2 regions of the Nonomuraea sp. NPDC050328 genome follow, and region 2 is predicted to be linked to the other one. Evidence: riboswitches for the same ligand, from Rfam matches in the RefSeq annotation. Region 2 holds a riboswitch; the other holds the start of a gene.
The links. Region 2 has a riboswitch for cobalamin ahead of ACIBG7_RS20725 (ribonucleoside-diphosphate reductase subunit alpha). Riboswitches for the same ligand answer to the same signal wherever they lie in the genome.

Region 1: it holds a riboswitch for cobalamin, as region 2 does, so the genes downstream of both, ACIBG7_RS08490 (ABC transporter substrate-binding protein) here and ACIBG7_RS20725 (ribonucleoside-diphosphate reductase subunit alpha) in region 2, are expected to answer to the same signal.

What each region holds. Positions count from the first base shown of each region.
Region 1 covers NZ_JBITIW010000002.1:494,984-501,757, reverse strand. Annotated here, with positions in the region: gene ACIBG7_RS08515 (hydantoinase B/oxoprolinase family protein) at 1-484, shown strand, start outside; gene ACIBG7_RS08510 (hypothetical protein) at 496-1,293, opposite strand; gene ACIBG7_RS08505 (adenosylcobinamide amidohydrolase) at 1,404-2,051, opposite strand; gene ACIBG7_RS08500 (ABC transporter ATP-binding protein) at 2,048-2,821, opposite strand; gene ACIBG7_RS08495 (iron ABC transporter permease) at 2,821-3,843, opposite strand; gene ACIBG7_RS08490 (ABC transporter substrate-binding protein) at 3,848-4,654, opposite strand; cobalamin riboswitch at 4,897-5,017, opposite strand; gene ACIBG7_RS08485 (Gfo/Idh/MocA family oxidoreductase) at 5,020-5,874, opposite strand; gene ACIBG7_RS08480 (hypothetical protein) at 5,930-6,592, shown strand; gene ACIBG7_RS08475 (cytochrome P450) at 6,606-6,774, opposite strand, start outside.
Region 2 covers NZ_JBITIW010000005.1:217,605-224,378, forward strand. Annotated here, with positions in the region: gene ACIBG7_RS20720 (ribonucleotide-diphosphate reductase subunit beta) at 7-1,002, opposite strand; gene ACIBG7_RS20725 (ribonucleoside-diphosphate reductase subunit alpha) at 1,002-3,152, opposite strand; cobalamin riboswitch at 3,241-3,442, opposite strand; gene ACIBG7_RS20730 (tripartite tricarboxylate transporter substrate-binding protein) at 3,466-4,428, opposite strand; gene ACIBG7_RS20735 (VCBS repeat-containing protein) at 4,513-5,904, opposite strand; gene ACIBG7_RS20740 (ROK family transcriptional regulator) at 6,060-6,774, shown strand, end outside.

The DNA of each region.
Region 1 (6,774 bases), on a different contig from region 2:
GCCGTTCTCCGTCGCGGCGGTCGGCCCGCCGTACTGGATCCACCTGTCCTACGACTTCGGCGGGGTGGGCGCGCGGCGCGGCCTGGACGGGCCGGACGCGACCGGGGTGCACTTCGGTGTCGGCCGCAACTCGGTGCCGCAGGTGGAGCCGGTGGAGAGCCGGTGCCCGCTGGTGGTGGAGTCGGTCGAGACCATCGACGGCTCCGGCGGCGCCGGGCGCGACCGCGGCGGGCGGGGCACCAGGACGGTCTTCCGCTTCCTGGCCGACTGCCACGTCAGCACCCGCGGCGACCGGCTCCGGCTGCCCCCGCCGGGCCGCGAGGGCGGGCTGCCGGGCCGGGCCGGCGGCTTCTTCAAGCGGCACCTGGACGGGCGGCTGGAACGCCTGCCGTCCAAGGCGGGCAACGTGCGCTTCGCCGCCGGCGAGGCCTTCGTGGTGGAGACCAGCGGCGGCGGCGGGCTGGGGCCGCCGGCCGCCGGGTGAGGCACGCGGTCCTACTGCGGGAAGCGGTTCTCGCAGTTCAGGAAGGGCTCTTCCTTGCCCGAGTCGAACGCGACCCGGTCCGGCCCGTCGCCGCAGTCGAGGACCAGGTCGCGCAGCCCGTCGGCGGCGCGCAGCAGGTCGTCGCCGCCGAAGCCGCGCAGGGTGTCGGCGCCGCCGTTGCCGGTGAGCTGGTTGGGCAGCGCGTTGCCGCTCAGGGTGTCGCCGAAGCGGCTGCCGATGAGGTGCTCGACCTCGGCGTTGTCGGTGTCGGCCGCGCGGCCGTCGACGGCGGGGCGGCCGTCGTTGGCGGCGTTGTCGAGGGTGGCCACCACGCGGTCGGTGGCCTGCTCGAAGCTGACGGTGTCACCGCCGTTGCCGCCGACGTACCGGATCGAGCTGGCGGCGCCGGCGGCGCGGCCGGCGTGGAAGGTGTCGAAGCCCTCGCCGCCGCTGACCGTGCCGGTCAGGCCGATCAGGCTGGTGAACTGGTCGCTGGCACTGCCGAGGTCGGCGACGACGCGGGTGACGCCGGCGCTGCACCGCACCACGGTGGCGTCGGCGCCGGGCTGGCAGCCGGGGCCCGGGGTGATGGCCACCGAGTCGTCCACCACGGTGGCGCCCGAGGCGTCACGGGAGACGGTCACGGCGTTGACCAGGGCGGTCCCGGTGTACACGAGTTCCAGGCGGCCGTTGCTCTGCTGGACGCGGGCCTGGGAGGTGTCCATCGCGGCCTGGCCGGGCGTGGCCAGCGTGCCGAGCGCGGCGAGCGAGGCGGCGGTGAGAACGGCCAGCCGGAGGTGCTTCTTCATGGGTCTCTCCTTCGGAAACGGCGCGCGGGACGGCCTCTCCGCCCCCGCGACGTCTCCCAGGATTGCCCTGTAAACGTTTTCCGTCTGCGCACAAATGCGCACAGCGCCGATCAGGCGAACCGGGACGCGACCGCCTCCCACTCGGTGGCGCCCTGCCGTACCGCGCGGTGGACGGCGCGGGCCAGCCGCGCGCCCCACACCGAGCGCGGCCCGCCGAAGAGCTCCTCCTCCCCCGCCGAGGGCACCACGACGCAGACCGCGTCGGACGCGGTGCCGGTGCCGGCGAAACCGGTCTCGGCCAGCGCCTGCGACTTGGCCTCGGTGACCGTCATGACCGCGTTGACCAGCGCCGCGTCGGTCATCGCCACCGGCAGCACGGCGACGATGTTGATCGTCCCGACCCGCATCGGACGCAGCTCGGGATCGGCCGCGCCGGGCGGGGCGGCGGCCCAGGTCGGCACGCGCAGCCCGACCGTGGCCACGGCGGTGACGCCCTCGTCCTCGGCCTCGACGAAGGCCGGGACGTGCGCGGCGGTCATCATGCCGACGCCGGGCCCCTCGGCCGGGCCGAGCGAGCGCAGGTGCTCGACCGGGTCCATGCGCGAGTAGCCCGCGATCACCTGGGCGTTCAGCACCCAGGAGACCGGGCCGATGCCGCCGCCCAGCATGGCCGAGGAGATCGCCCGGTGGCCCGGCCCGAACTCCCACAGCAGCGCGCCCAGCCGCGCGCCCTCCTCCTCGCGGTAGCTCAGCCTCATGGCCCGCCTCTCACCAGATGCACGACGGGCCGCCCGTCGGGGCCCGGCTCGATCTTCACATGCGCGCCGAAGTGCCGGCTGACCAAGGCCTCGGTCAGCACCTGGGCCGGGCGGCCCGTGGCCGCCGCGCGCCCGTCGGCGACCAGCAGGAGGGAGTCGGCGTACTGCGCGGCCAGGCTGAGGTCGTGCAGCGTGGTGAGCACGGTCAGCCCGTCGGCCCGGCGCAGCCGGTCGACCAGCTCCAGCACCTGCTGCTGGTGCCCGAGGTCGAGCGCGGTCGTCGGCTCGTCCAGGAGCAGCACCGGCGCCTGCTGCGCCAGCGCCCGGGCCAGCACCGCGCGCTGCCGCTCGCCGCCGGACAGCCGCTCGAGCTGGCGTCCGGCCAGGCCGGTGAGGTCGAGCCGCTCCAGCACCGAGGCGGTCACCTCCCGGTCGTGCCGGCTCTCCCGCCCCAGGTAGGGGATGTACGGCGTGCGCCCCAGCAGCGCGTAGTCGAACACCGTCATGTCCGGCGGCAGCGAGGGCGACTGCGGCGCGTAGGCCACGAGCCGGGCCAGCGCCCGCGGCTTGAGCGGCCCCGCCCCCGCACCGGCGAGCGTGACGCTGCCCTCGTGCTTGATCAGGCCCATCAGGGCGCGCAGCAGCGTGGACTTGCCCGCGCCGTTGGGCCCGATGACCGCGAGCCACTCGCCGCGCTCGACGCGGAGCTGGACGTCGTGCAGGACGCGCCGCTCCCCGAGCGTCACCGACAGCCCGTCGACGGAGATCATCACACCGTGACCTTCCTGGTCATGCGGAGAACCGCGACGAAGAACGGCGCGCCGACGAACATGGTCACGACCCCGATGGGCAGCTCGGCCGGGGCCAGCACGGTGCGGGCGACCAGGTCGGCGACCACCAGGAAGGCGGCCCCGGCCAGCAGCGAGAGCGGCAGCACCACGCGGTAGCTGCCGCCGAACAGCCGCCGCACCACGTGCGGCACGACGATGCCGACGAAGCCGATCAGCCCGCTCACCGCGACCGCGGCGGCGGTGGCCAGCGAGGCCGCGAGCAGCACCATCAGGCGCACCCGGGCGGCGTTCAGCCCCAGGCTGGTCGCCTCCTCCTCGCCCACCGAGAGCACGTCGAGGGTGCGGCCGTGCAGGAGCAGCACCACCGCCGAGAGCGCGGCGTAGGGCAGCACCAGCGTGAGCTGGTCCCAGCCGCCCCCGACGTCGCCGAGGATCCAGGAGTAGATGCGCTGCAACTGCTCGACCTTGAGCTGCTGGAGGAAGGTCTGGATCGCGGTCAGGAAGGAGGTGACCGCCACCCCGGCCAGGACCAGGGTGGCGGTGCCGCCGGCGCGGCCCGCGGTGTTGCCCAGCGCGTAGGCGAGCAGCACCCCGCCCAGCGCGCCGAGGAAGGCGGCCAGCGGGATGCCGAACGACGGGTCCGGCACCATCACGATGACCAGCGTCACCGTCAGTCCCGCGCCGGCCGCCGCGCCCAGCAGGTACGGGTCGGCCAGCGGGTTGCGGAAGACGCCCTGGTAGCCGGCGCCCGCGATGGCCAGCAGCCCGCCCACCACGGCCGCGATCAGCACCCTGGGCAACCGCAGCTCGTACAGCAGCCCCTGCTCGACCGGGCTGAGCCCGGAGTCGAGGTCCACGAGGGGCAGCCAGTCGAGCGCCTGGACGACGACCTGCCCGGGCGAGATGTCCGCCGCGCCGCCCAGCAGCCCGGCGACCATGGTCGCCAGGAGCAGGACGGACGTCGCCGCGACCGGGACGAACCGGGCTCTCGTCGCCTTCATCGGCTCAGGCGGCCTTGCCCACCGCGGCGGAGATGGCCTTGGCCAGGTCCACGACGCGCGGGCCCCAGCGGGAGGCGATGTCGTCGTCGAGCTGGATCACCTGGTCGTTCTTGATCGCCGACAGGTTCTTCCAGCCCGGCCGCTTGGCCAGGGTGTCCTTGCTCTGCTGGCAGCACTTGACGTCGGCGAGGAAGATCAGCGCCGGGTCGGCCTGGGCCACGAACTCGGCCGAGAGCTTCGGGTAGCCGCCGGCCGCGTCGGGCGCCTTGTCGGCGATGTTCTCCAGCCCGAACAGGCTGTAGACCTGGCCGATGAAGGTGGTGGAGGTGGCGGCGTAGGGCGTCTGGTCGAGCTCGTGGTAGTAGCTGAGCTTCTTGTCCTTGGGCGCCTCGGCGGCCAGGCGCTCCAGCTCGGTCTTCATCGTGGTGACGGTCTGCTGGGCCTTGTCCGGGTTGCCGGTCGCGGCGCCGAGGTCGGCGATCTCGTCGTAGGCCTCCTCCAGCTTGGTGGCGGCCGGCTCCAGCAGGACCGGGATGCTGAGCTTGGTCAGCTCGGCGACGACCTTGTCGGTGTCGTTGGCGACGACGACCAGGTCGGGCTTGTGCGCGACGATCGCCTCGACGTTCGGCTTGAAGCCGGACAGCTCGGTCTTCGGCGCCTCGGCGGGGAAGTTCGACTGGTCGTCGACCGCGACGACCTGCGGGCCCGCGCCGATGGCGAAGAGGGTCTCGGTCGCGGTGGGCGAGAGCGAGACGATGCGCTCGGGGCGCTTGGCGATGGTGACCTGGCCGTTGCCGGCCTCGACGGTCACCGGGAAGGCGGCCTCGGCCTGCGGGGAGGCGGAGCCGGATGCCGCCGGTGCGGAAGCGGAGGGTGCGGAGGCGGGGGTACTGGACGCCGGTGCGCCCGTGCTCTGACCGCAACCGGCCAGAGCGAGAACACCCAGCATCGCACCCGCGAAAGCCTTTCCTACGGGCCTCACGAGTAGTCCTTTCACTGCTGGAACCGAGAGACCCGCGTCGATGTCGACGGATCACCCTTTTCCACGAGGGTTGATGACGTCAGCGCGGAGGCAGGCGACCTGGCTATGACAGTTGCGGGACAGCGCCGGATTCCCACCGGACTTCGCTGCAACTCTGCGCGTCGGACAAACGCTATCAATTCTCCGGAATGCTCTTACGTCAAGAGCTGCTTCTCGGCGTCGTCGATGATCCGCTGCAGGTGGAGGCCGTGCTGGGCGTCGAGGGGGTGGCCGCCGCCCCGCCGTACGGTCTCGGCGAACTCGGCGGCGATCACGTCGAGCGGGTCGTCGCCGTCGTAGCCGCCGAACTCGGCGCTGCCCTCGGCGCCGAAGACGGCGTAGCGGGAGGTCCAGGTGCCGGCGGCCATGGTGAGGGACATCTCGCTGAGCGCGCCGCCCTCGTGCTCCAGCAGCAGGCCGGTCCAGCCCAGCGTGTTGCCGCGGGCGCGCACGCCGGTGATCGTGCCCAGGGCGGCGTCCATGAGGTCGAGCGAGTGCGGGGCGACGTCGAGCAGGACGCCGCGCTGCAGCCGCCACGGGGTGGCGTAGGCGCCGCCGTGCCGCAGCAGGCCGCCGACGACCAGGGCGTTGCCGCCGAAGGGGCGCACGGCGCCGGCCTGCTTGAGGAACTCGCGCGTGGGCGCGGCGTAGCGCAGCGTCAGCATCATCTGCGAGGGCACACCGGTCTCACCGATCACCTCGGCCAGCCGTACCGCGTTGTCCAGAGTGTCGGCGAGCGGCTTCTCCAGCAGCAGCGCCTTGCCCGCGCGGGCGGCGCGGACGGCCAGCTCCGCCTGGACGCCGGGCGGCACGCAGAAGGCCACCGCCTCGCAGTGCTCGAACAGCTCGTCGAGCCGCTCGAAGACGGGCGCGCCGAGCCGGGCGGCCGCCTCTGGCCGCCGGGCCCAGACGCCGGCCAGCCTGGTGTGCGGCCCCGCCTTCAGCATCGGCGCGTGCGCGTCCTCGGCCCAGGGCCCCGCCCCGATCAGTCCCACCGAAATCGGTTCCACAGAATGAGTATGGCCTACTCATGCAGGCCGGCTCCGGGCGGCCGACGCTCGTACCATGACTGGTCTCGCCACCACTCCCCGCTCGGGCGCCGACACCTTCGCCCGGTACGCGATGATCGCCTGCGCCTTCGTCTCGCCGCTCACCATCCTGGCCGGGCTGCTGCTGAGCCCCATCCAGGCCACCGCGGAAGGGCAGGCCTACGTGCAGGCCCTGGTCGACCACGCCGGCAGCTACCCAACCGCCGCCTGGCTGGCCGCGCTCGGCGCGCTGACCATCATCCCGGCGCTGCTGGCCGTCTCCAAGGTCGCCCGCGCCGGCCGGCCGGTGCTCGGCCTGGTCGGCACGATCCTGGCCTTCAGCCTCGCCGTCCCGATCTCCACCGACAGCGACGACCTCATCTACGCCGCGCACAAGGCGGGCCTCGACGTGCCCACGATCACCAGGATCGAGCAGGTCTACGTCGACGGGTTGCCCACCTCGCCGCTCGGCCTGCTCTGGTTCGCCGCGATGCTCGGGCTGCTCCTGCTCGGCCTGGCGGCCCTGCTCGGCCGCACCGCGCCGGCCTGGGCGGCGATCGCGCTGGTGGTCGCGCCGGTGCTGGTGCCGCTGCCCTGGATCCTGGGCCTGTCCACGCTGCTGGCCGCGGTGCCGTGGGCGATCATGGTCGTCGGGATGGGCGGCGTGGCCCTGAGCCTGCTCAAGCAGCCGGTCCGCTGAGGCCGGGGGCGGCTCAGGTCCTGGTCCAGGCGACCGGGAGCGAGGTCAGCCCGCGTCCCACCAGCGACCTGCGGTAGCTGGGGGCTCCCCCGGTCAGCCGCAGGTACGGCAGGCGCCGCCCCAGCACCTCCAGGGCGGTGCGAAGCTGCAACCGGCCCAGCGCGGCCCCCACGCAGAAGTGG
Region 2 (6,774 bases):
AATCTCTCAGAAAGCCTCGTCGAAGGTCACGTTCCCCTCGACCGCGACCTGGTAGGCCGAGACCCGGCGTTCGAAGAAGTTGGCCAGCTCCTGCACGTCCTGCAGCTCCATGAACCCGAACGGGTTCGCCGTGCCGTACCGCGGCTTGAAGCCGAGCCGGGCGAGCCGCTGGTCGGCGACGTACTCCAGGTACTGCCGCATCTGCCCGGCGCTCATGCCCGGCATGCCCTCGCCGCACAGGTCGCCGGCGAAGGCGAGTTCGGCGGCGACCGCCTCCTCCAGCATCTCCACGACCTGCGACTCCAGCTTGTCGTCGAAGAGTTCGGGCTCCTCGGCGCGCACGGTGTCGACCACGCTGAAGGCGAACTCCATGTGCATGGACTCGTCGCGGAAGACCCAGTTGGTCCCGGTGGCCAGCCCCTGGAGCAGGCCGCGGGAGCGGAACCAGTAGACGTAGGCGAAGGCGCCGTAGAAGAACAGCCCCTCGATGCAGGCGGCGAAGCAGATCAGGTTGAGCAGGAACGCCCGCCGGTCGGCGGCGCTCTCCAGCCGGTCCAGGCCGCCGAGCGAGTCGATCCACTTGAAGCAGAACTCGGCCTTGTCGCGGATGGAGGGGATGTTGTCCACCGCGGCGAACGCCTTGACCCGCTCGTCGGGGTCGGGCAGGTAGGTGTCCAGGAGCGTCAGGTAGAACTGCACGTGCACGGCTTCCTCGAAGAGCTGCCGGCTGAGGTACAGCCGCGCTTCGGGGGCGTTGACGTGCTGGTAGAGGTTGAGCACGAGGTTGTTGGCGACGATGGAGTCGCCGGTGGCGAAGAAGGCGACCAGCCGGTTGATCAGGTGCCGCTCCTGGGCGCTCATCCTGGGCAGGTCGGCCAGGTCGGTGTGCAGGTCCACCTCCTCGACGGTCCACGTGTTGCGGATGGCGGCCCGGTAGCGCTCGTAGAAGTCGGGGTAGCGCATCGGGCGCAGGGTCAGGTCCATGCCGGGGTCGAGCAACATCACTGGCACGCCTCGCAGTACTCGGGGTTCTCCAGGGAGCAGGCCACGGCTTCCTGGGCGGTGGGGGTCACGGTCGTCTGCGCGATCCGGGTGGCCGGTCGCGAGCGCAGGTAGTAGGTGGTCTTGAGGCCCTGCTTCCAGGCGTAGGCGTACATCGAGGAGAGCTTGCCGATGGTCGGGGTGGCGAGGAAGAGGTTGAGGGACTGGCTCTGGTCGATGTACGGCAGGCGGGCCGCCGCCAGGTCGATGAGCGCCTTCTGCGGCAGCTCCCAGGCGGTGCGGTAGAGCACCTTGAGGTCGTCGGGGATGCCGGGGATGTCCTGGATCGAGCCGTCGGCCCGCTTGATCGCGTCGCGGAGCTGCTGCGTCCAGAGCCCCCGGGCCTGGAGGTCGGCCACGAGGTAGCGGTTGACCTGCAGGAACTCGCCCGACAGCGTCTCGCGCTTGAAGATGTTGGACACCTGCGGCTCGATGCACTCGTAGCAGCCGGCGATCGAGGCGATCGTCGCGGTGGGCGCGATGGCGATCATCAGCGAGTTGCGCAGCCCGTTCGCGGCGATCTTCGCGCGCAGTTCCCCGGGCACGGGGACGCCGAAGTGGTCGGGGTGCAGCACCCCGTCGTACGCACGGGTCTGGTCGTAGGCGGGGTGGACGCCCCGCTCGACGGCCAGGTCGGCGGAGGTGTCGTAGGCGGCGAAGGCGATCTCCTCGGCGATCCTCGTGGAGAGCGCGAGCGCCTCGGGCGAGTCGAACGGCAGCCGCAGCGCGAAGAAGACGTCGGCCAGGCCCATCACGCCGAGCCCGATCGGCCGCCACTTCCTGTTGGCCGCCTCCGCCTCGGGCGTCGGGTAGAAGCCCAGGTCGATGGTGCGGTCGAGGAAGCGCACGGCGGTCCGGACGGTCCGGCGCAGCTTCGTGAAGTCGACCTCGGCGCCGCTCAGGTGGGCGGCCAGGTTGACCGAGCCGAGGTTGCAGACGGCGGTCTCCCCGTCGCTGGTGACCTCCAGGATCTCGGTGCAGAGGTTGGACAGGTGGATGACGTTGCCGGGCCGGGCGGTCTGGTTGGAGGTGCGGTTGCTGGCGTCCTTGAAGGTCATCCAGCCGTTGCCGGTCTGGGCGAGGGTGCGCATCATCCGGCCGTACAGGGTGCGGGCCGGGATGGTGCGGGTGGCCAGGCCCTCGCGCTCGGCGGTGCGGTAGGCCTCGTCGAAGGCCTCGCCGTACAGGTCGGTGAGGTGGGGCACGGTCTTGGGGTCGAACAGCGACCAGTCGGCGTCGGCCTCGACGCGGCGCATGAACTCGTCCGGCACCCAGTTGGCCAGGTTGAGGTTGTGCGTACGGCGGGCCTCCTCGCCGGTGTTGTCGCGCAGCTCCAGGAACTCCTCGATGTCGGCGTGCCAGGTCTCCAGGTAGACGCAGGCCGCGCCCTTGCGGCGGCCGCCCTGGTTGACCGCGGCGACGCTGGAGTCGAGGGTGCGCAGCCACGGCACGATGCCGTTGGAGTGGCCGTTGGTGCCGCGGATGAGCGACCCGCGCGAGCGGACCCGGCTCCACGCGATGCCGATGCCCCCGGCGTACTTCGACAGCCGCGCGACCTGGCCGTAGCGGTCGTAGATGCTCTCCAGCTCGTCGCGCGGCGAGTCGAGCAGGAAGCACGAGGAGAGCTGCGGGCGGCGGGCGCCGGAGTTGAACAGCGTGGGCGAGGAGGGCAGGTAGGACAGCGTCGTCATCAGCGCGTACAGCTCGGCCGCCTCGGCGACGCTCTCGGCCAGGCCGCAGGCCACCCGCAGGAAGAAGTGCTGCGGGCGCTCCAGCACCGCGCGGGTGCTTGGGTGGCGCAGCAGGTAGCGGTCGTAGACGGTGCGCAGGCCGAAGTACTCGAACCGCTCGTCGCCGTCCTCGTCGACCAGCGCGTCCAGCTCGGCGCGGTGGGCGGCGACGAAGGCGGCCAGGCCGTCCTGGATCAGCCCCTCGGCGTGGGTGGCGGCGATGGAGTCGGAGAAGGTGCGCACCCCGTGCGAGGCGGCCTCCTCGGCGATCTCCTCGGCCAGCAGGCGCGCGGCCACCCGGGAGTTGGCCGGGTCCGCGATCACGCGGGCCGCCGCCTCCTCGATGGCGAGCCTGCGGTCTTTCTCGACGATCTGTGTCACGCTCTCTCCTCGCGAGCTCTTCCCCCACGGAGGGCAGGCGAGAGCACGCGCGGGCAGCGCGAGACTCCCGGACCCTCCCTCGAGGCCCAGAAAGGACAAAGTCACCGGCAGGTCTTCGGACTCGCGGGCATGAAAAGATCGCCTACTGGCCGTCGCTTCCCGGGCCTGGCAAGCCCAGTGCTCAATGACGGCGGTCGTTCCCGCTCACCGCTGCGGGGCAGTTCCGGATTCGCACCGGATTCCCTTTTGCTCCGCCCCGGCGGGGGCGAACCAGCGACGACCAGGATCCTACATCTAGTGGCGGTCGCCGCAACTAGCCCCGGTATGTTGTGCCGCGCGTGTCGAGCAGGCCGAGGTCGCGCAACACCTTGCGGGTGCGGTCGAGCTCCGAGGTGAGCCACACGGTGAAGTCGTCGCCGCTGAGCGGCATCGGCGTCCACCCGCCGCTGCGGCAGGCCTCCAGCCAGTCGTCGGAGTAGGCGGCCTCGTCGCAGGCGGCGGCCATGGCCTCGCGGGTACGGCCGGCGAGCTTGCGCGGGCCGAAGGCGGCGCACCATTCGGCGAAGTCCACCCGGACCCCGCACTCCTTGAGCGTGGGGGCGTCGATGCCCGGCACCCGCTCGTCGGTGGAGACCGCGATGACCTTCACCCGGCCCCGGTCGATCCGGGGACGCCAGGCGGCCAGCGTGCCGGCGGCGGCGCAGGCGTGCCCGGCCATCAGCGAGGCGGCCGCCTCGCTCTCACCGGTGTAGCCGGCGTAGTCGACCAGCCGGGTGTCGGCGCCGAGGCCCTGGGCGATCAGCCCGAACAGCACGTGCCCGGTCTCGCCCTGCGGCCCGCCGGCCAGGTAGGTGCGCGCCGGGTCGGCCACGAGCTGGGCGGCGAGGGCGTCGAAGTCGGCGAAGCGGGAGTTGGCCGGGATCACCACGGCCACCGGCTCCCCGGCCAGGCGGGCCAGCGGGGTGGCGACCTCCAGGATCGGGGGCGCGCCGTTGATCTCGGCGGCGGCCAGCCGGGGCAGGCTGGTGACGGTGATCCGCGTGACCGTCGCCCCGGACGCCCCGATGTCGGCGGCGGTCGAGCCGGCCAGGCCGGTGACCGCGTGGCCGCGCCGGCTCAGCGCCCGGCCGTACGCCTGGGCGATCCGGCTCAGCGACTCACCCGCCGGGACGACCGTCAGGCGGCCCGGTCCGTGGGCCGGTTGCGTGGCCGTGGCGCACCCCGCCAGGCTCGCGGCCATGCCCAGCCCGAGCGCGAAGAACTGCCGACGGCGCATCGCACCCCACCCCCAGCGACCTATCCCCCAATACCTGAAGTTATTGACAGATCACAGCGTGTTACACATGGAAGGCATAGCGGACTACTCGATCACCACGCCGAAGCGGGCGTCTCCGGTCCGGATCGGCACCTGTTCCGCGCCGAAGGTGACCTCCGAGCCGCCGTCCAGAACGGTCACCTCGTGGGAGCCGAAGGCGGTCACCAGGATCTCGGCCTCCGGGTCCCGGTCGAGCTGCCGCAGCGCGGGCGGGAACCCGAAGGCCCGGACCGTGCCGCCGCCCGGGGACCTGGGCGGGAGCAGCATCCGGGCGCCGGCGCCGCTCACCCCGTCCGGCCCGCCGTACAGCAGGAACACCGCGCCTTCGAGGTCCTTGGCGGGGGCGCCTGCGAGCACGTCGGCGTAGCCGTCGCCGTTGGCGTCGCCGACCGACAGGAGCGTCCCGAAACCGTCGCCGTCGACCGACTCGCCCGGCACGCCGGGTGAGGCCTGGGACCACAGGACCGGCCGGCCGAGGCCCTCGGGTGAACCGGGCAGGACGGTGATCTGGCCGCCCGGGTCGCTCGCGTCGGCCCAGCCGTTGCCGGCGACGACGTCGCCGTGGCCGTCGCCGTCCAGGTCGCCGATGTCGAGCCCGGACACGCCCCAGCCGTCGAAGCCGCGGCCGGGCGGCGGCTTGCCGAGGCCCTGCGCGGTGCCCGGATAGACCACGCCCGTGCCCTCGTCGGCGGGGTCGTCGTCGGAGTAGACCACCGCCAGGTCCGCCCGGCCGTCGCCGGTGACGTCCCCCGCGGCGATCGGGCCGGCGCTCGCGGTCTTCTTGACCAGGCCGAGGCGGCCGTCGATGAGCACGTGCACGGTGGCGTGCCCGGCGATGGCCAGGTCGTCCCGGCCGTCGCCGTCGAAGTCCCCGGCGGCCAGCCGCTGCGCGGGCAGGCGGACCTCGCGGGTCCTGGCGAACGGCTTGGGGCCGCCGAACAGGAGGGTCACCCCACCCCGGCCCGGCCCGTGTTTCGGGGTGCCCACAGCCAGGTCGCTGGTGCCGTCACCGTCGAAGTCGCCCGCCGCCAGCGCGGACCCGAACCCGTCGCCCCGGCCTCCCGCCGGACTCCGTAGCACCGTGGGCGCCCGGTCCCCGCCGGGGAGGGCGAGGCCGGCGGCGGTGCCCCAGAGGATCGCGACCGCGCCCGGCGTGCCCGCGTCGCCGGACTCCGCCTTCCTGCCGGGGGCGCCGATGGCCAGGTCCGGGTACCCGTCGCCGTCGTAGTCGTGCCCCCGGTCCAGGACCGGACGCCGCGGGGGCTCGGCCGTCCGGCTCGCGGCGGGCGCGGGGGTGGCGGCTTCCGTGCCCGGGGGGCCTGTGCGCGGGCCTGTGCGCGGGCCTGCGAGTGGGGCGGTCGCGGGGGTGGCGGGGGCGCACCCCGCGAGTAAGCCGAGCGCGAGCAACAGGCCGGTGACCGGTCGGGGCGCGATCATGACCCCACCCTAGACAGCTCCCGCCGCGCCGGGGCCTGTAACGTCGGCCACCCCCGGAAACGAAGATCTCTTTGTGTCTTCGCCACCCGAGCAAGCCATCACTAACAATGGATACCATCATTAGTAGAGCCACGACCCGGCCACGAGGGGGACGAATGGATGTCGGCGGCGGCGACCTGCAACGGCTTCGCCGGCTCAACTCCCTGGCCTGCCTGGGCGCCCTGCGCGGCGACGTCCCGCTGACCCTGGCCGAGCTGTCCAGGCGGACCGGGCTGTCCCGCGCCTCCACCGTGGAAGTGGTCACGGAGCTGGAGGAGCGCGGCTGGGTCGAGGAGGTGCCGCCGGTGCAGGGGGCGATGGGCCGGCCGGCCCGCCGCTACCGGTTCAGGTCGAACGCCGGCCACGTGGTGGGGCTCGACATCGGCGTGCACAAGGTGCTGGCCACCATCACCGACCTCGACGGCGCGATGGTCGCCAGCGCGCGCACGGCGGTGAGCGCCGACCTGCCGCGCGGCGAGCGGCTGGAGGCGGCCGACCGGGCGGTGGCGGCCTGCCTGAGCATGGCGGGCCTGGGCCAGGACGACATCTGGGCGGTGGCGGCCGGCACGGTCGGCGTGGTGGACCGTTCCGGCCGGGTGGCCCGGGTGCACTCGATCCCCGACTGGGCGGGCGTGGACCTGGTGAGCCATTTCGCCGCCTCCTTCGACGCCCCGGTGCGCGTCGCCAACGACAGCCGGGCGGCCGCGCTGGCCGAGCAGCGGCTCGGGGTGGCGCAGGACGTGGCCGACCTGGTCTACCTGCACGTGGGCCGCAGGCCCGGCGCCGCCTCGATCATCGAGGGGCGGCTGCTGCAGGGCTTCGGCGGCGCGG